DNA from 4 places in the Rhizobium sp. AC44/96 genome. Region 4 is predicted to be linked to each of the others. Evidence: predicted binding sites of a transcription regulator. Region 4 holds the regulator's gene; each other region holds the start of a gene.
The links. The regulator PhoB, encoded in region 4, activates phosphate uptake and scavenging genes when phosphate is short. The targets are predictions, from matches to a motif close to TGTCATNNANCTGTCAT.
Positions count from the first base shown of each region.

Region 1: the regulator PhoB is predicted to act here: its motif matches at 1,439-1,455, upstream of A6U87_RS27490 (alkaline phosphatase).
Region 2: the regulator PhoB is predicted to act here: its motif matches at 1,687-1,703, upstream of phoA (alkaline phosphatase).
Region 3: the regulator PhoB is predicted to act here: its motif matches at 3,081-3,097, upstream of A6U87_RS27620 (DUF2794 domain-containing protein).

Region 1 is NZ_LXKO01000041.1:124,553-129,183, forward strand. It holds gene A6U87_RS27490 (alkaline phosphatase) at 1-1,362, opposite strand, end outside; gene A6U87_RS27495 (iron ABC transporter permease) at 1,501-3,180, opposite strand; gene A6U87_RS27500 (ABC transporter substrate-binding protein) at 3,191-4,150, opposite strand; gene A6U87_RS27505 (ABC transporter ATP-binding protein) at 4,143-4,631, opposite strand, start outside.
Region 2 is NZ_LXKO01000037.1:96,825-101,455, reverse strand. It holds gene A6U87_RS24310 (ATP-binding protein) at 81-1,595, shown strand; gene phoA (alkaline phosphatase) at 1,768-3,225, shown strand; gene rpsD (30S ribosomal protein S4) at 3,482-4,099, shown strand; gene A6U87_RS24295 (glutaminase) at 4,175-4,631, shown strand, end outside.
Region 3 is NZ_LXKO01000041.1:148,454-153,084, forward strand. It holds gene A6U87_RS27605 (ABC transporter permease) at 1-1,079, shown strand, start outside; gene A6U87_RS27610 (Bax inhibitor-1/YccA family protein) at 1,261-1,989, shown strand; gene A6U87_RS27615 (GNAT family N-acetyltransferase) at 2,095-2,652, shown strand; gene A6U87_RS27620 (DUF2794 domain-containing protein) at 2,659-3,057, opposite strand; gene A6U87_RS27625 (thioredoxin family protein) at 3,411-4,148, opposite strand; gene acnA (aconitate hydratase AcnA) at 4,388-4,631, opposite strand, start outside.
Region 4 is NZ_LXKO01000001.1:213,155-217,785, forward strand. It holds gene pstC (phosphate ABC transporter permease subunit PstC) at 1-285, shown strand, start outside; gene pstA (phosphate ABC transporter permease PstA) at 282-1,601, shown strand; gene pstB (phosphate ABC transporter ATP-binding protein PstB) at 1,616-2,431, shown strand; gene phoU (phosphate signaling complex protein PhoU) at 2,475-3,188, shown strand; gene phoB (phosphate regulon transcriptional regulator PhoB) at 3,225-3,908, shown strand; gene A6U87_RS01030 (aspartate/glutamate racemase family protein) at 3,974-4,624, opposite strand.

The sequences.
Region 1 (4,631 bases), on a different contig from region 4:
ATAGGTGCCGGAATGCAGCGGCCCGGCAACGAACTCCCAAAACGGCAGGAACTCGCGAAATTTCGCCTTGCCGGGATCGTAGTAATGCGCAGCCGCATAGTGCACGTCGGCCGTCAGCCAGATCATGTTTGTGATGCCGGCATCGCGGATAAAGCGGAGAAGATCGGCGAACTCCAGTTCACGACCGAGGGGCGCGCCGTTGTCGCCGTTCGAAAACGACTCCGATCCCTTTCGCTTGCCGTAATCGTCCCAGATCACCAGGCCGATCGGCAGGTCGCAGGCGATCACCTTCCAGGTCGCCGTCGAGCGCACCAGTTCCCGCTTCAACCACGCCACCTGCTTCTCACCGAGCAGCCGAGAATCCGGCGTCGGTTCCGCATCAAGACCATGGCTGTTCGGCCCGCGATAGGAGCGCAGGTCAACGAAGAACACGTCAAGCAACGGCCCGTAGGCGACCTTGCGATAGATCCGCCCCGGTTCCTCCGCCACGTAGCGCGTCGGCGTCATCTCATGAAATGCACGGCTGGCACGGGCGGAGAGTGTCGTGACTGATTTTTCCCTGTAGCGAGCGTCGTCGCGGAGATCGGTCGAAGGCGACCAGTTATTCAGCACCTCGTGATCGTCCCACTGGTAGAAGACCGGACAGACCGCGTTCAGTCCCTTCACGTGGTCGTCAAGCAGATTATAGGTCCACTGCCCGCGAAATTGCTCGAGCGTCTGGGCAATCTCGCGCTTGGCCTCGGTGACGATGCTGTTCTTCCAGACACCCCCATCGCGAAGGCTGATCTCGTCGGGAATTGGATTGTCGGCATAGATGGTATCGCCGGAGTGGATCATGAAATCCGGCCGGTGATAGGCGATTGTCGAATAGGTCCTCATCCCCTCGTCATCGATGCCCCATCCCTGCCCGGCCGTGTCGCCGGACCAGACAAAACGGATGCTGCGCTTTTGCGTCGGCGCGGTCCGGAATTGCCCCAAGATCGGTTCGGATACGCTGTTGAGGTCCTGCAGGTCGGCCGCGCGGAATCGGTAGAAGATCTCCTGATCCGCAGGCAGGCCCTGCAGCAGCAGCTTGCCGGCAAGGTCGGTCTCATGGGTGACGTCGAGCGGCGCCAGCCTTACGGCATTGGCAAACTTGTCGGTGGTCGAATATTCGACCTGGAGCCGCGACGGACGGTCCACACGCGTCCAGATCACGCCGGAAGTGGCATCGACGTCGCCGGATTGAACACCTGATGTAAACACCGGTCGGCTGGATGATCCGCGCGCGTAGTAAGGCATCGCAAGCCCCGCCACCGCAAATCCGCCAACCGCTCCCATGGAAGAGAGAAAGCGTCGGCGGGTCGTTTCTGTCAGTTTCATGCCACGGCTTATCCGGCTTGCGAAAGCGGGAGCGATTCTCCCGCGCCGAGCCTATAGCAGCCCTCATGTCATTGGCTTGAAGGCGGCATGACGGTTTTTCGAAACTTCGGCGACAGTCCTGTCACATTGCAGGCAGCATCACTCCGCCACTAGCCCGCCGCGGCGAAGCAGGCTGAGCAGCAGCAGCGGCAGGAGCGTGGTGATGAGGATGGCGACGAAGGCCATGGCCATGCCGAGCCCCACCGAGCCCTGCTCGAACTGCCGCCAGATGAAGGTGGCGATGGTCTGCATGCCGACGGGCGCCACGACCACGGAAGCAACGAGCTCGCGCGACGCCAGCGCGAAGACGAGCAGCATGGCCGAGGCGAGGCTCGGAAACACCAGCGGCAGCAGGATCCGGCGAAACGCCGTGGCGCCGCTGGCGCCGCTCACCCGCGCGGCGGCCTCCAGGCTGTCGCCGATCTGCTGGAAGGCGGCCACCGTGTAGCGCACCGGCTGCGGCAACAGGATGCAGCAATAGGCGAGCAGCAGGATCAGCCCGGTATTGTAGGGGGTGGCGGGGAGCCAGGGCATGTTCCAGGCAAGGATGAGCCCGACGGCGACGACGATGCCGGGAAGCGCGTTCGGCAGGATGGTCATGATGTCGATGGCGATGCGCCCGCGCATCCGCGTCTTCACGACTGTATAGGCGGCGACGACGCCGATCAGCCCGGTGATGACGGCGGTGCCGATACCGAGCGAGAAGCTGTTGCCGAGCGCTTCCACGGCGCCGGCGCTGTTCGAGAATACCGCCGCGAAATTGTCGAGGCTGAGATTGTCGAAGGCCAGCCCGCCGGAGATCGTCCGCGACAGCGCCGTCATCAGGATCGCCAGCAGCGGCAGCCCGGTGGCGAGGAACGAAACGACCGCAAACGCGATCACGACGAGAACTTTGTAGGCGCCGAGCGGCCGCTTGTCCTTGGCGAGCGGCTTGCCGCTGACCGTCTGGTAGGAACGCCGCGACAGGATCCAGCGCTGCAGCAGGAAAGCCACCAGCGACAGGGTAACGAGCAGGATGGAAAGGATCGCGGCGCCCGGCAGATCGACCGGCCAGTCGGAGATGCGCAGGTCGATACCCGTGACCAGAACCTGGAAGCCGGCGCGGCGGCCAAGCGCTGCCGGCGTGCCGTATTCCTCGATCGCCGCGGCAAAAACCAGCATCAGGCTGGCGACGAGCCCGGGGGCCGAAAGCGGCAGCGTGATCCGCCAGAAGGCGCGCGCCGGGGTCGCCCCGAAGACACGGCCGACATCGGCATAACGCGCACCGACGGCTTCCACCGTGCGCGACACCGCGAAATAGACCACCGGAAAGGTGTTGAAGGCCATGACCATGGTCATGCCGAAGAGCGAGAACAGGAAGGGCGCGAGGTTGAAGCCCGCCAGCTGCTCGAGATAGCCGCGCGGCTGCAGCGTCATGATCCAGCCCAGCGTGGCGATGTAGGGCGGGATCATGAAGGGGACGAGCAAAAGCACGTCCCAGAGCGGCGCCAGCGGAACGCGGTAGAGCGCCCGGATGACGCCGAGCGGCACCGCCACCAGCGCCGAGGCGACGACGACGCAGCCGCCGAGCAGGACGGTATTGCCGGCCATGCCGATCAGCGCGCTGTCGCCGAGCGTGGCGAAGAGCGCCGAGAAAGGGCCCGAAAACGAGCCCTGCCCGAGATCGGGAAAGATGCCCTGCAGGACGATGGCGATGAAGGGAACGGCAACGATGACGCTCAAACCCGCGATGGCGAGCCAGGCGGCCGGTGTCGCGCCGCCGATGCCGTTCGTCTTCATCAACTGGTCCTTACTTGCTGCCGAAGATATCGGCGGTCTGCTTCAGCGTTTCCTTGCGCTTTCCGTAGACGGCGGCGGTGTCGTACTTCAGGAGCTTCAGGTCGCTCATCAGCGGACGGTTGGCCGGGATATCGCTGCGGGCAGGCATCAGCATCTGGGCGGCGACCAGCTTCTGGCCTTCGTCGGACAGCATGTAGTCGATGAACTTCTTGGCCTCGTCCTGGTTCTTCGACCAGTTGAGGATCATGGCCGGACGCGGCGCGATGACGGTGCCGGAAGCCGGGAAGATCACGTCGATGTTCTCGCCCTTTTCCTTGGCGGCGAGCGTGATGTAGTCGACCGCGCCGAAGACGGCGGCCTTGGCGCCCTGCAGAACCGGGTTCAGCGCTTCGGCGTTGGCGCCGGCGATGATCGCGCCGTTATCCTTCAGCTCCTTGAAGAGCTTGAAATCGTCCTGGCCGGCGAGCGCCGCCGTCAGTTCGAAGGACGAGCCCGACTGTGCCGGATCCGGAATGTTGACGAGGTCCTTGTACTCGGGCTTGGCGAGATCGGCCCATTCGGCCGGCTTCGGCGTTTCGCTCTTGGTGTTCCAGGCGATGCCGAGCGCCGAGATGCCCTGTGCGACGGCCGTATCGGTCTTCAGGAAATCGGGAACCTTGGCGGCATTAGGGCTGGTGTAGGAAACGAGCCAGCCGCGCTTGGCGAAATCGGTGGCCGTATCCCAGGAGGCCGAGATCAGCACGTCGACGACAGGGTTCGAGGCTTCGGCCTCGATGCGGGCCATGACCTTGCCGGTCGTTGCCTGGAAGACGTTGACCTTGACGCCGGTCTCCTTGGTGAAGCCGGCCGACAGCTTGTCGATCAGGCTCTGCGGGCCGGCGGTGTAGACGGTGATGTCGGCATGCGCGACGCCGGCCATCAGCGATGCGGCGAAGACGCCGAAAGTGATGCTCTTCAAAGACTTAAACATGTTCAAGATTTTCCCTCTTTGACAAATGAACGCTATTGCCGAACCAGCGGATCTGGTCGGGATCGATCGAAAGGCCGACGGCATCGCCGGCACGAAGCTTGGCGCGGCTCAAGACCTGAAGCTCGACATGCCCGGCGCCGACCAGCGAAACGGTGGCGAGATGCCCGTCGCCGCGGAACTGCGAGCGCAGCACGGTCGCGGCGAGCCGCCCGGGCAGGATCTCGCCGGCGCCGATGGCACCCGTCGGAATGAGAATACGCGGCTTGCCGTCCTGATCATTAGTTGCCGGCATCATCATCACGCCGCTGTCGGCGAAGAACCAATGCCCGTCGCGGTACTCGAGCGCCGCGATGCCGCCCAGCCGCAGGAAGTCGGCGACCTCAGGCGTTGCCGGCCGGTCGATGAGCTCGTCCGGCGAGGCCAGCTGCTCGATCAGCCCGCCGCGCATGACGGCGACGTCGTCGGCCAGCGTCAGCGCCTC
Region 2 (4,631 bases), on a different contig from region 4:
TGTGGGTTTTGTCGAAGAGCGGGAGCATCATTCGGCGAATCTGTTAGAGAGTGATGTTGCTATCGTAAGGGGAATTGGACTTGCAGGTTGGTATCGATATGGGAACGGCGTCCGGCGGAAATCCGGCCACGCTCGATATCGAGGAGCTTCTGGCGACCCGTCTGCTCGTACAGGGCAACTCCGGCTCCGGAAAATCGCACCTTCTGCGCCGTCTGCTTGAGCAATCCGCTCAGTGGGTGCAACAGATCATCATCGACCCCGAGGGCGATTTCGTCACGCTGAGCGACAAGTTCGGGCACGTCGTCATCGATGGTGAGCGGACCGAGGCCGAGCTTGCCGGCATTGCCAACCGCATTCGCCAGCATCGTGTTTCCTGCGTGTTGACGCTGGAAGGCCTCGACATCGAGCAGCAGATGCGCGCGGCGGCGGCCTTCCTCAACGGCATGTTCGATGCCGATCGTGAGTACTGGTATCCTGTACTCGTCGTTGTCGACGAGGCGCAGATGTTTGCGCCGTCCGTCGGTGGCGATGTGTCCGAGGACGCCCGCAAGATGTCGCTTGGCGCGATGACCAACCTGATGTGCCGTGGGCGTAAGCGCGGACTGGCAGGCGTCATCGCTACGCAGCGGCTTGCCAAGCTCGCCAAGAACGTTGCGGCGGAAGCCTCCAACTTCCTGATGGGGCGTACCTTCCTCGATATCGACATGGCCCGCGCCGCCGACCTTCTCGGTATGGACCGACGCCAGGCCGAAATGTTCCGCGATCTCAAGCGCGGCAATTTCGTCGCCCTTGGACCGGCTCTTTCACGCCGCCCGTTGCCGATCCAGATCGGCATGGTCGAGACGTCGGCGCGCTCGTCGAGCCCGAAGCTCATGCCGTTGCCGGATGCGCCGCACGACGTCGAAGACCTGATTTTCACGCCCGATCCGGAAGAGTTCCAGCGCCCGCTCGTGCGGCGCGCGGCGCCTGCGCCTCGACCGACCACCGATATTCTGGCGGAGCTGTCACGGTCCGCGCCCGCTGCGGTGTCCCAGCCTTCAGAGCCACGTGTGAGCCAACCGGAGTTTTCCGCCGAAGAGCGCGAGGAGCGGCTTGCGGCTGTTCTCAACGAAATCCTTGATGACCCGGGTTCGGCTTTCCGTACGGATTCCGTGCTTTATCAGGAGTTTCTCGTGCGCGTGCGCATGCGCCGCGTTCCCGGCCCGCCGATGTCGATGGCGGAGTTCCGGCGTCGCGTCGCGATCTCCCGGTCGGGTGTCGATGCCGCCACGGCGGAGACCGAAGCCTGGGCGACGGCGCTTTCCCTGTCCTCAGGCGTGACCGATGACCTGCAGGGCGTCTTCCTGATGCTGGCAAAGGCTGCTGTCTGCGGCGAGCCGTGCCCTTCGGACGCGCGGATTGCCCGTGCCTACGGCACGCACTCGGCGCGTCGCGCGAGGCGTCTGCTGGGTTATTTCGAGGAGCAGGGCACGGTCGTCGTCCATACGGATTTTTCCGGCAAGCGGATCGTCGCGTTCCCAGACATGAACTGCCAGACCGCGCCGGGCGATGCGAATGCCCCTGATAGCGACGACCTGCGTCCCGCCGCTGAATAGTATCTTCCAGACCGCTATATCTGAGGTGAGGGGTGTGGACGACACCTCCCCGATGCGGGTCACTCGCGTTACGCGCGAAAAAAGCTGACTTTGTCATATGTGCTTCATGCCGGCGGGGGATAAGGCGCGCGCACCCTCCGGGGTGGTGCGTATTGTCAAAGGAGATTTAGCCATGCAGACCAAACTTCGTTATCACTTGCCGCAGGTCATTGCCGCCGTCTTGCTTGCAACCGTCGCGATCCAGCCGAGCCGCGCTGACGATGCTGCCGGCAAGCTTCTCGAGCGCGCCGCAAGCGGCGAGTTGAGCGCACCTGCAGGCGCACGCCGCCTCTCCGGCGACATTACCGAAGCGTTCCGCGGCGCGATCGTCGATGGTCGTCCGAAGAATGTGATCCTGCTCATCGGCGACGGCATGGGCGATTCCGAGATCACCATCGCGCGCAACTATGCCGTTGGCGCCGGCCAGTATTTCAAGGGTATCGACGCCCTGCCGATCACCGGCCAGTACACGCATTACTCGCTCGACAAGAAGACCGGCAAGCCGACCTACGTCACGGACTCGGCTGCCTCAGGCACGGCTTGGGCAACAGGCGTGAAGAGCTATAATGGCGCGATCGGCGTCGATATTCATGAGGCAGCGCACGAGACGCTGCTGGAGAAGGCAAAGGCTGCCGGCCTCGGGACCGGGAACGTCTCGACGGCGGAATTGCAGGATGCAACGCCAGCCGTGCAGATCGCTCACGTGACGCAGCGCAAGTGCTACGGCCCGGAAGCCACTTCCGAGAAGTGCGCCAGCAATGCGCTTGAAAACGGCGGCAAGGGCTCGATCACCGAGCAGCTGCTGAATGCGCGTGCCGACGTAACGCTCGGTGGCGGCGCCAAGAGCTTCGGCGAAACCGCGAAGGCGGGCGAATGGAAGAGCAAGACCCTGCGCCAGCAGGCCGAAGAGCGTGGCTACAAGCTCGTCTCCAATCTGGACGAACTGCAGGCTGTGAAGCAGGCCAACAACGATGCGCCGGTGCTCGGTCTCTTCGCGGATGGCAACATGCCTGTTCGCTGGGAAGGTCCGAAGGCGAGCCACTACGGCAACGTCGAGAAGGAGCCAGTCGTCTGCAAGCCGAACGAGAAGCGTACAGCCGCTACGCCGACGCTGGCTCAGATGACCGCCAAGGCGATCGAACTGTTGCGCACCAATGAGAAGGGCTTCTTCCTGCAGGTCGAAGGCGCTTCGATCGACAAGCAGGACCATGCCGCCAACCCATGCGGCCAGATCGGCGAGACGGTCGATCTCGACGAAGCCGTGCAGGAAGCGCTGAAGTTCGCGCAGGAAGCCGGCGATACGCTGGTGATCGTTACGGCAGACCACGCCCATGCCAGCCAGATCGTCGATGCCGATACGAAGGCACCGGGCCTGACGGAAGCGCTGATGACCAAGGATGGCGCGGTCATGGCCGTCAGCTACGGCAACTCGGATGACGAGAACGACCAGGGCCACACCGGCGCGCAGCTGCGCATTGCCGCCTATGGCCCGCGCGCGGCCAATGTGAGCGGTCTTACGGATCAGACCGATCTGTTCTACACCATCAGCGATGCACTGGGCCTGAAGACCGAAACGGTCGGCATGAAGTAAGCCGGACGCGGCTCGAAAATCGAGCGGCTTTGGGATGGTCGGCGTGGAACGTCATTGACATTCCAGCGACTTACCCCTAAAGACCGCGCCAGCACGGGGCAGCGATGTCCCGTGTTTCATTTGACATGTCCCGTGGATCTTTCCAGTTCGCGTAACCGGAAAATCCTGTCGGGCCTCCCAAAAGGGGCCAAAGGAGGGCGTGTTTCCTTCGAGCGGTTTGGTAACAAGCCGCCGTAACACTCTGAAAGGAAATACGATGAGCAAGCGCGAATCGTCCAAGTACAAAATTGACCGCCGTATGGGCGAAAACATCTGGGGCCGTCCTAAGTCCCCGGTGAACCGTCGCGAATACGGCCCGGGCCAGCACGGCCAGCGTCGCAAGGGCAAGCTTTCGGACTTCGGTGTGCAGCTGCGCGCCAAGCAGAAGCTCAAGGGTTACTACGGTGACCTGCGCGAGAAGCAGTTCCGCGCGATCTTCGCTGAAGCCGACCGCCGCAAGGGCGACACTTCGGAAAACCTCATCGGTCTTCTGGAATCCCGCCTGGACGCGATCGTCTACCGCGCCAAGTTCGTTCCGACCGTTTTCGCTGCTCGCCAGTTCGTCAACCACGGCCACGTGACTGTGAACGGCGTTCGCGTCAACATCGGTTCTTACCGTTGCAAGGCTGGCGACGTCATCGAAGTTCGTCAGAAGTCGAAGCAGCTCGTTTCGGTTCTCGAATCGGTGTCCCTGGCTGAACGTGATGTTCCTGAGTACATCGAAGTCGACCATAACAAGATGGTTGCTACCTTCGCTCGTGTACCGGCTCTCAGCGACGTTCCGTACGCTGTTGTCATGGAACCGCACCTGGTGGTCGAATTCTATTCGCGTTAATCAGCGCGAGGCGTTTTCGCATACGGAAAAGCCGCCTCTCGGGGCGGCTTTTTTGTTATCTGGAGAGAGGGAAAGATGTTGGATCTGCAAGCCGTCCTCGACAGTATCTACAAGGAGCTCACGCCACGGATCGGCGAGGGCAAGGTTGCCGACTACATTCCGGAGCTCGCCAAGGTCGATCCTGGTCAGTTCGGACTGGCGGTCGTCACCGTTGACGGCAAGGTCTATTCCGTCGGCGATGCGGCCGTGCCCTTCTCGATCCAGAGTGTTTCCAAGGTATTCATGCTGACGCTGGCGCTCGGCAAAGTCGGCGAGGGGCTGTGGAAGCGGGTCGGCCGGGAACCATCCGGCTCGGCATTCAATTCGATCGTCCAGCTCGAGCACGAGGCGGGCATTCCGCGCAATCCCTTCATCAATGCCGGTGCGATTGCCGTTACCGATGTTGTGCTCGCCGGCCATGCGCCGCGCGAGGCTATCGGTGAACTTCTGCGATTTGTCCGCTACCTTGCCGATGACGAGTCGGTGACGATCG
Region 3 (4,631 bases), on a different contig from region 4:
GCCTGGGACTCGCCCTGCTCGTCACGCTTACACTGATCGATAGCAACATGCGCCGGCAATTGACCGGGCGCATGGCCGATGGCGCACCCAACTTCTTCTTCGTCGACATCCAGGGCTCCGAAGTCGAGAATTTCCGAAATCTGGTCAAAACCACGGCCCCGGAGGGGAAACTTGTCGAAGTCCCGATGCTGCGCGGTCGCATCCTTGCGTTCAATGGCGAAGACGTCGCCAAACGGAAAGTCCCGCCCGCGGGGCAATGGGTCCTGCGCGGCGATCGCGGCATCACCTATGCGGAAACCCTGCCGGAGAACGCCTCTCTGACGGAAGGCACCTGGTGGCCGAAAGACTATACCGGTGAGCCGCTGGTATCCTTCTCAAACGAGGAAGCCAAGGAACTGGGCCTGAAGATCGGCGACACGGTGACGGTCAACGTGCTTGGCCGCAACATCACCGCGCGGATAGCCAACCTGCGCAAGGTCGAGTGGGAATCCCTGTCGATCAATTTCGTTATGGTCTTCTCGCCGAATACCTTCCGGGGTGCTCCGCACGCCTGGCTCGCGACGCTGACCGACCCGTCGGCGACCGCGCCCGAGGAGGCGGCGATCCTTAAATCCGTCACCAATACCTATCCGACCATCACCAGCGTCCGCGTGAAGGACGCGATCGATATCATCAACACGCTGGTCGCTCAGCTTGCGACCGCCATCCGCGCCGCCGCATCGGTGGCCCTGATCGCCTCGGTGCTGGTTCTCGCCGGAGCGCTCGCCGCTGGAAACCGTGCGCGCACCCACGACGCCGTCGTGCTCAAAACCCTTGGCGCGACGCGAAGGATGCTGATCCGCGCCTTTTGCTACGAATATCTGATGCTTGGCGCCGCGACGGCGGTTTTCGCGCTCCTCGCCGGCGGTGTCGCCGCCTGGTACATTCTCTCCCGCATCATGCACATACCGTCGCACTTCCTGCCCGGCGTTGCCGGCGTCACACTGATTACCGCGCTGATCCTCACCGTCGGCATCGGTCTGGTTGGCACCTGGCGCATCCTCGGCCAGAAGGCAGCACCCGTTTTGCGCGAGCTGTGACTTGAAGATGAAGAGAAATTCGCTTCACCTTACTGCGATTTAACCCGATCGCGGGTTGCAAGGCCCTTGTTTGCGAAGGACGAAGGGCTCATATTGTGGGCAGGCATGCTGGAGCTCCGCAGCGGCGCCCGGGTCGACAACCCCGACACCGTGTTCACATCGGAGCTTGTAAGAGGAAACTATGGCTGACCTTCGTAACTACCAAAGCCGCGTGCAAACCGGCGAGATGATCGATCAGGGCCTGCGCAGCTACATGCTCAAGGTCTACAACCTGATGGCACTCGGTCTGGCGATCACTGGTTTGGCCGCCTACTTCGCATTCACGTTCGCCGTCTCCGATGGCCAGCTGACCGCCTTCGGCGCAGCAATCTACACGAGCCCGCTGAAGTGGATCGTGATTTTTGCTCCGCTCGCAATGGTGTTCTTCCTGAGCTTTAGGATCAATAGCATGAGCGTATCCGCCGCGCAGACGACCTTCGCGGTCTATGCAGCGCTGGTTGGATTGTCGCTCTCGTCGGTCTTCCTGATCTACACGGGCCAGAGCGTCGTTCAGACCTTCTTCGTCACGGCCGCCTCCTTCGGCGCGCTGTCGATCTATGGCTACTCGACCAAGCGCGATCTGTCGGCGATGGGTTCGTTCCTGATCATGGGTCTTTTCGGCCTGATCATCGCCTCGATCGTCAACATCTTCCTGGCATCGTCTGCCATGCAGTTTGCGATCTCGGTGATCGGTGTCCTGATCTTCGCAGGCCTGACCGCCTACGATACTCAGCGCATCAAGGAAATGTACTACGAAGCCGACGACGCAGCCGTGTCGGGCCGCAAGGCCATCATGGGCGCCCTGACGCTCTACCTCGACTTCATCAACCTCTTCATGTTCCTCCTGCAGTTCATGGGCAACCGCAAGTAAGAGGAATGAACAATCGGAAAAGGCGGCTTCGGCCGCCTTTTTTGTTGCGCGACGTTCCGGCGAATGATCTGAAGTCTCGTCTTCATCAATTGCCGGCCTGTTCGAATGCCTGTTTCCATCCGCGACGTATCACCTTCCGATCTCGGTGCTGTGACCGCCATCTACAGCGAGGCCGTGCTGAATGGCGTCGCAAGTTACGAAATAGCTCCACCGACAGAGGCGGAGATGGCAGCACGGTTCTCGGCGATCACCGGTCAGCATTATCCCTACATTGCAGCAGTCGATGAGGCGGACAGCTTGCTGGGCTACGCCTACGCATCGGCATTTCGCACGCGCCCTGCCTATCGATGGATGGTCGAGGATTCGATCTATCTGGCCCCTGAGGCGCGTGGGCGCGGAATCGGCAAGATGCTTCTGGAGGAGATCGTGAAGCGGTGCGCAGCGCTTGGTTTTCGCCAGATGACCGCGGTGATCGGTGGCGCCCACCCGGCCTCTATTACGCTCCACAAGGCGGTGGGCTTCCAGGAAGCAGGCCTGCTCAAGGGTACAGGCTACAAGCACGGACGTTGGCTGGATACGATGATCATGCAGCGCGTCCTTGGCGACGGCACGGCATCAGAACCTGACCTGGATGCTTACCCCGGCAGTCTCTTCAGGGAGTGAGCGCCCTCACGTCTCAACGAGCTTGAGGGTCTTGTTGAAGACCTTCAGAACCTGCGGCAGCTCGTGTCCGCGCTTCAGAATGACGCCGTGCGTGTTGACCACCGAGAACGCGCCCTGCTTTGCGGCCAGCTTCGGGTTCTTCTCGATACGGAAAAGCGGCATCTCGCCGGAACGCTTGAACACCGAAAAGACCGCGCGGTCCTTCAGGTGGTCGATCGCATAGTCCCGCCATTCGCCTTCACCGACCATCCGGCCGTAGATCCAAAGGATCGCATCGAGTTCGCGGCGATGAAAGGTGACCGGAAGCGGATCCTTGCTCTGCTTGTATTCCTTGAGATCCACGATTGGGGAACTGCTGTCGGCTGTCCGGCTCTCGCCGTGCCGCAAATCCGGCTGATCTGTCATCAGGTCTCCCAGGGCCTCCGCTTGTGACAGGAGAATGACAGTTTGCCTTAGCGTTTACAAATTGCAAGCGGCCGGCCGGTCACATTAAGCATACTCTGTGCAATCTCCCGAGCGCCGTAATTCAGTCAAAACAGCGCCTCATTTGCAAGGGAAATTCCCCCCAACGCGCTGCGGGTCATCAAGATTCGCTGCAAAATCAACACTGCGCATCGCCTCACCTGATTCGAAGGCAATGTGAAAGTTTGGCGCCAGCGCGCCAAAGGGCCCGGCTGACCGTATCGACCTTAACCCCAGCCCCGAATACGATCAGCCGGGCCGCCCCGTTTTCCACCTGCCAAAGCAGGTGAAACTCTTCAGATGTTCTTGCCAGCCATGATGACCGTCGCGCCAAGAATTGCCGACGGCGTTCCATCCACGGTAGAAGACTGTAGAAGAATCGCGCAACCTTCAAGATCAGGCTTCTGCATGACATTGGCGGGTAGCGTCAAGCTCGTTTCCTTGCCATCCCACATACCGACCGTTTCAACGTCGGTCACGCTGTTCAGATAGGCAATCTTCTGGCCGCTGTTTTCGCCCTTTTCGACATCGATCGTCTTCTCGCGATCGAAATAGACCATCACGACGTTGGCTTTCCCTGGCCCGGCACCGATTTTGATCTCCAGCTCGTCATCTTTGATGCGAGCGTTGACAGGCACCGTCAGGCCTTTGCCTTCGGTGACAAAGCTATCGAGCTTGCTAGTAATGCCGTTGAGATCGGCGCCCGCCACATGATCACGACCGTTGACCACGACCTGCGGCGTATAGACGTTGCTGCGCCCCATCGTGCGCGCGTAGCCATACTGACGTTCGGTGTTTTCCTTCGAACTCAGGGTATCGGCCCAGCCGAGGTAATTCCAGTAATCGACGTGATAGGCGAGGGCAATCACGTCGCCGCGCTCTACCAGCTTGCGGAAAGCGGCATCAGCCGGCGGACAGGATGAACATCCCTGAGCGGTAAAGAGCTCGACAACGCCTTTCGGCGCATCTTGCGCAAAAAGCGGACCCGCAAGGGCCACGCCTGCAATCAGCGAAATCAAAAACCGCGCGGACATTCACCTGCACCTTTTTCTTCAGCACCCGACAGTCCAGCTAAATGACTGCAGGTTCCGATTTATGAACGTAGAGATAGTCGCTCCCGATCCAAACGAAAAGTCACGAACGGGTGAGACGGGGCTCCTGCAAGCAACGCCGAAACACATCGTCGTGAGCCGCGCGGTCAATACCGCCAGCGCAAGCAAAAGCCGCCGGAAATCTCTCTCCGGCGGCCATTATCACTGATAGCAGTTAAAAATCAGGCGGCGAGGTCGCGAAGAACCGTCTGCAGGATGCCGCCGTTGTTGAGGTAGATGACCTCGTCGAGCGTATCGACGCGCGACAAGAGCGGCACTTCCTTCACGGAACCGTCGCCATAGGTGATCTTGGCGATCTTCTTCTCGCGTGGCTTGATGTTCTCGAGACCTTCGATGGTGACGATTTCGTCGCCCTTCAGGCCGAGGCTTGCCCAAGTCGTTCCCTCTTCGAAGACGAAGGGGATG
Region 4 (4,631 bases):
CCGGGCATCGTCGGCGCGCTGCTGATGACCGCCTCGCGCGCCATCGGCGAGACCATGATCGTCGTGCTTGCCGCTGGTGTCGCCGCACGCATCCAGATCAACCCGTTCGAACCGATGACGACAGTGACGGTCAAGATCGTCAACCAGCTGACAGGCGACCTTGAGTTCACCTCTCCGCAGACGCTGGTTGCCTTCGCGCTCGGCATCACGCTGTTCTTCATCACGCTTTGCCTCAACATCTACGCGCTCTACATCGTGCGCAAATACCGGGAGCAGTACGAATGACGGATATTGTTTCCCCCGCAGGCGCAATCGTCTCCAAGGCACCGGCTCGCCGCGATATCGGCATCAAGCGCCGCTACGCCGCCGAGCGTCGGTTCCAGGCCTACGGCATCGCCGCCATCTCCTTCGGCCTGATCTTCCTCGCGATCCTGCTGACCACCGTAATCAGCAAGGGCTACACGTCCTTCCTGCAGACGGCGATCACGCTGCCGATCGAGTTCAGCGAAAAGACGCTGGACCCGAACAACAAGCGCGCCACCGATCCGTCGGTGCTGGTCGCAGCGAACTATCCCGTCCTGATCCGCGATGCGATGATCAAGACGCTCGGGATCAATGCCTCCAGCCGCCCTGACGTGCGCGACGCTTCGGCAATGATCTCCAAGGGCGCTCCGATCGTTCTCCGCGACATGGTGATGGCTGATCCGTCGCTGATCGGCAAGACGGTCAATGTCACGCTGCTCGCCGACGCCAACGTCGACTCTGCCAACAAGGGCCAGATCGATCTCAAGGTCGACGAGAAGAACCGCAAGGTGAACGACAAGCAGGTTGGCTGGATGCAGCAGCTCACGGCGAGCGGCACCCTGCACAAGCAGTTCAACACCGGCCTCTTCGTCAACGGCAACTCGAGCCGTCCTGAGGCAGCCGGCCTCGGCGTTGCTCTGATCGGCTCGCTCTATCTGATGCTCATCGTGCTCGTTCTCGCTCTGCCCATCGGCGTCGCCGCTTCGATCTACCTCGAAGAGTTTGCGCCGAAGAACAAGCTGACAGACCTGATCGAGGTCAACATCAACAACCTCGCGGCCGTTCCGTCGATCGTCTACGGTCTGCTCGGTCTCGCCGTCTTCATCAACTTCGCAGGCCTGCCGCGCTCCGCGTCGCTGGTCGGTGGTCTGGTGCTGACGCTGATGACGCTGCCGACCATCATCATCGCAACCCGCGCAGCGCTGCGCGCCGTGCCGCCGTCGATCCGCGCGGCAGCCCTGGGTCTCGGTGCCTCGAAGATGCAGATGGTGTTCCATCACGTCCTGCCGCTCGCGATGCCCGGCATCCTGACCGGCACCATCATCGGCCTGGCGCATGCGCTCGGCGAAACGGCACCACTGCTTTTGATCGGCATGGTTGCCTTCGTCGCCAATGCACCGGCCACCCCCATGGATCCTTCCACGGCACTGCCCGTGCAGGTCTACATGTGGGCCAACGAAGCCGAGCGCGCTTTTGTCGAGCGCACCTCCGGCGCCATCATCGTCCTGCTCCTGTTCCTGATCGTCATGAACCTCGGAGCTATCCTTCTGCGTCGTCGCTTTGAGCGCCGCTGGTAAACGGAGTAAACATCATGAACATGTTGACGGAAGCAGCAGTCGAGAAAGCGCTGGACCAGAAGATGAATACCATTCCGTATAAAATGATTGGCCAGGACGTATCGGTTTACTACGGCGAGAAGCGCGCGCTCTTCGACGTCAAGCTGAACATCCGCGAAAATACCGTGACGGCGCTCATCGGCCCGTCCGGTTGCGGCAAGTCCACGTTCCTGCGCAGCCTGAACCGCATGAACGACACGATCGACAATTGCCGCGTCACCGGCAAGATCACGCTCGACGGCGATGATATCTACGATCCGGATATCGACGTGGTCGAACTGCGCGCCCGTGTCGGCATGGTGTTCCAGAAGCCGAACCCGTTCCCGAAGACGATCTACGAGAACGTCGCTTACGGCCCGCGTATCCACGGCCTCGCAAAGAGCAAGGCTGACATGGACCAGATCGTCGAATACAGCCTGCAGCGTGCCGGCCTGTGGAACGAAGTGAAGGATCGCGTTCACGAGTCCGGCACCGGCCTCTCCGGCGGTCAGCAGCAGCGCCTTTGCATTGCTCGCGCCGTTGCGGTCAGCCCTGAAGTCATCCTGATGGACGAGCCGTGCTCCGCGCTTGACCCGATCGCCACCGCCAAGGTCGAGGAGCTCATCCACGAACTGCGCGAAAGCTACACCATCGTCATCGTCACACACTCGATGCAGCAGGCGGCTCGCGTTTCGCAGCGTACCGCCATGTTCCACCTCGGCAACCTCGTCGAGGAAAACGACACAGACAAGATGTTCACCAACCCGGATGACCCGCGCACCCAGGACTACATCATGGGCCGCTTCGGTTGATCTCCGGCAACGGTAACCCTCAGGACATTCAAGGATAAGCCCCATGGCATCGACACATATCTATTCCGCCTACGACGACGACCTGAAGTTCCTGTCCCGCCGTATTTCGGAAATGGGCGGTCTTGCAGAACAGATGGTTTCAGACGCTGTCCGCGCCCTGGTGAACGGCGACACGGCGCTCGCCCAGAAGGTCATTTCCGACGACGTGATCCTCGACCACGCCGAGCGCGAGATCGGCGACAAGGCGATCATCACCATTGCACGTCGTCAGCCCATGGCCGCCGACCTTCGCGAAATCATGGGTTCGATCCGCATCGCGGCCGACCTCGAGCGCGTTGGCGATCTTGGCAAGAACACTGCAAAGCGCGTCATCGCCGTGCAGAGCAGCGGCGTTCCCCGCAAGCTCGCTCGCGGCCTCGAGCACCTCTCGGAGCTGGCGCTTGTCCAGCTCAAGGAAGTTCTCGACGTTTACACGAGCCGTGCTGCGGACCGCGCCAAGTCGATCCGTGAGCGCGACGAGGAAATCGACGCGATGTACACCTCGCTGTTTCGCGAGCTGCTCACCTACATGATGGAAGATCCGCGCAACATCACCAGCTGCACGCATCTTCTCTTCTGCGCCAAGAACATCGAGCGCATCGGCGACCATGCGACCAACATTGCCGAAACCATCTACTACATGGCCACCGGTGCCCAGCCGGAAGGCGAACGTCCGAAGGACGATACCGCCAACACCGTCGGCGCAGTCACTGAATAATCGTTCCGCGACCGCGCCCCCAGGAGACCGAAACGAATGATACCTAAAGTAGCTGTCGTTGAAGACGAAGAGGCCCTGAGCGTGCTTCTTCGCTATAACCTCGAGGCCGAAGGCTTCGAGGTCGACACCATCCTGCGCGGCGACGAGGCCGAGATCCGGCTGCAGGAGCGCACGCCCGACCTTCTGATCCTCGATTGGATGCTGCCTGGCGTGTCCGGCATCGAGCTCTGCCGTCGCCTGCGCATGCGGCCGGAAACCGAACGTCTGCCGATCATCATGTTGACGGCCCGTGGCGAGGAGAGCGAACGCGTTCGCGGCCTGTCCACCGGCGCCGACGACTACGTGGTCAAGCCGTTCTCGACACCCGAGCTGGTTGCCCGCGTCAAGGCGATGCTACGCCGCGCCAAGCCGGAAGTTCTCTCGTCGCTCCTCAAGTGCGGCGATATCGAACTCGATCGCGAAACCCACCGCGTTCATCGCAAGAGCCGTGAAGTCCGCCTGGGGCCGACGGAATTCCGCCTGCTGGAATTCCTCATGGCGTCGCCAGGCCGCGTCTTCTCGCGTTCGCAGCTTCTGGACGGCGTCTGGGGCCACGACATCTATGTCGACGAACGCACCGTCGACGTCCATGTCGGGCGTCTGCGCAAGGCGCTGAACTTCTCCAATATGCAGGATGTGATCCGCACCGTTCGTGGCGCCGGATACTCGATGGAAGCATAGGCTTCCATCGATCCGCCAGCAGAGCGGGCCGCTGGGGGCTCGTCTTGTGGGAACGAGCCGCCGGCTCAGGCGTCTCGCGAAACGCTCGTCACAGCGGCGGCAAGGCCCGCCGCTGGACTGCTGAGGGGTCTGGGACCATCTTTGACCAGATCGGCTGCGCCCACCATCGACGCCTGGGCGAGAGCAACGGTCGCTGCACCCTCGCGATAAGCGGCATCTGCCGCCTCGGCAATGACCGCCAGATATCCATCACGATTGCCGGCCTTGAACAGATCCCATGCCCCGGGCACGAGGCGCACTTCGAACGCCGTTTGCGTTGCCTCGGCTGCCGTGGCGAAGAGTTGCGCCGTTGGTTCCACGGTGGTTTGAACCGCGCAGAGGAAGACGATCCGGCCTCCCGCCTGAACTGCCTGTTCCGCCAAGGCAGCGTCGACGCGAAGGGTGGGAACGGACACCGTGCCGTCCAATGCGTCCACCGACGGCCCAAGGGTCGAGCATGTGAGGATAACGGCATCAGCCGTCAGGCCGAGCGATCGCAGCAGCGAAGCGGTTTCATGAGCAATGTCGCGGGTGAGCCCACCCGACCGTTCGGCGTCTGCGAGCAGGTCGGGCCGGACCGCATGGACAAGCGTTCCCTCGGCGAGGCCGATCTCTCGTGCCGCGGCCTCGAATACAGCAACGTTGCTGTCGGCCGTATGTAGGCAGGCTATTTTCACCGCATAC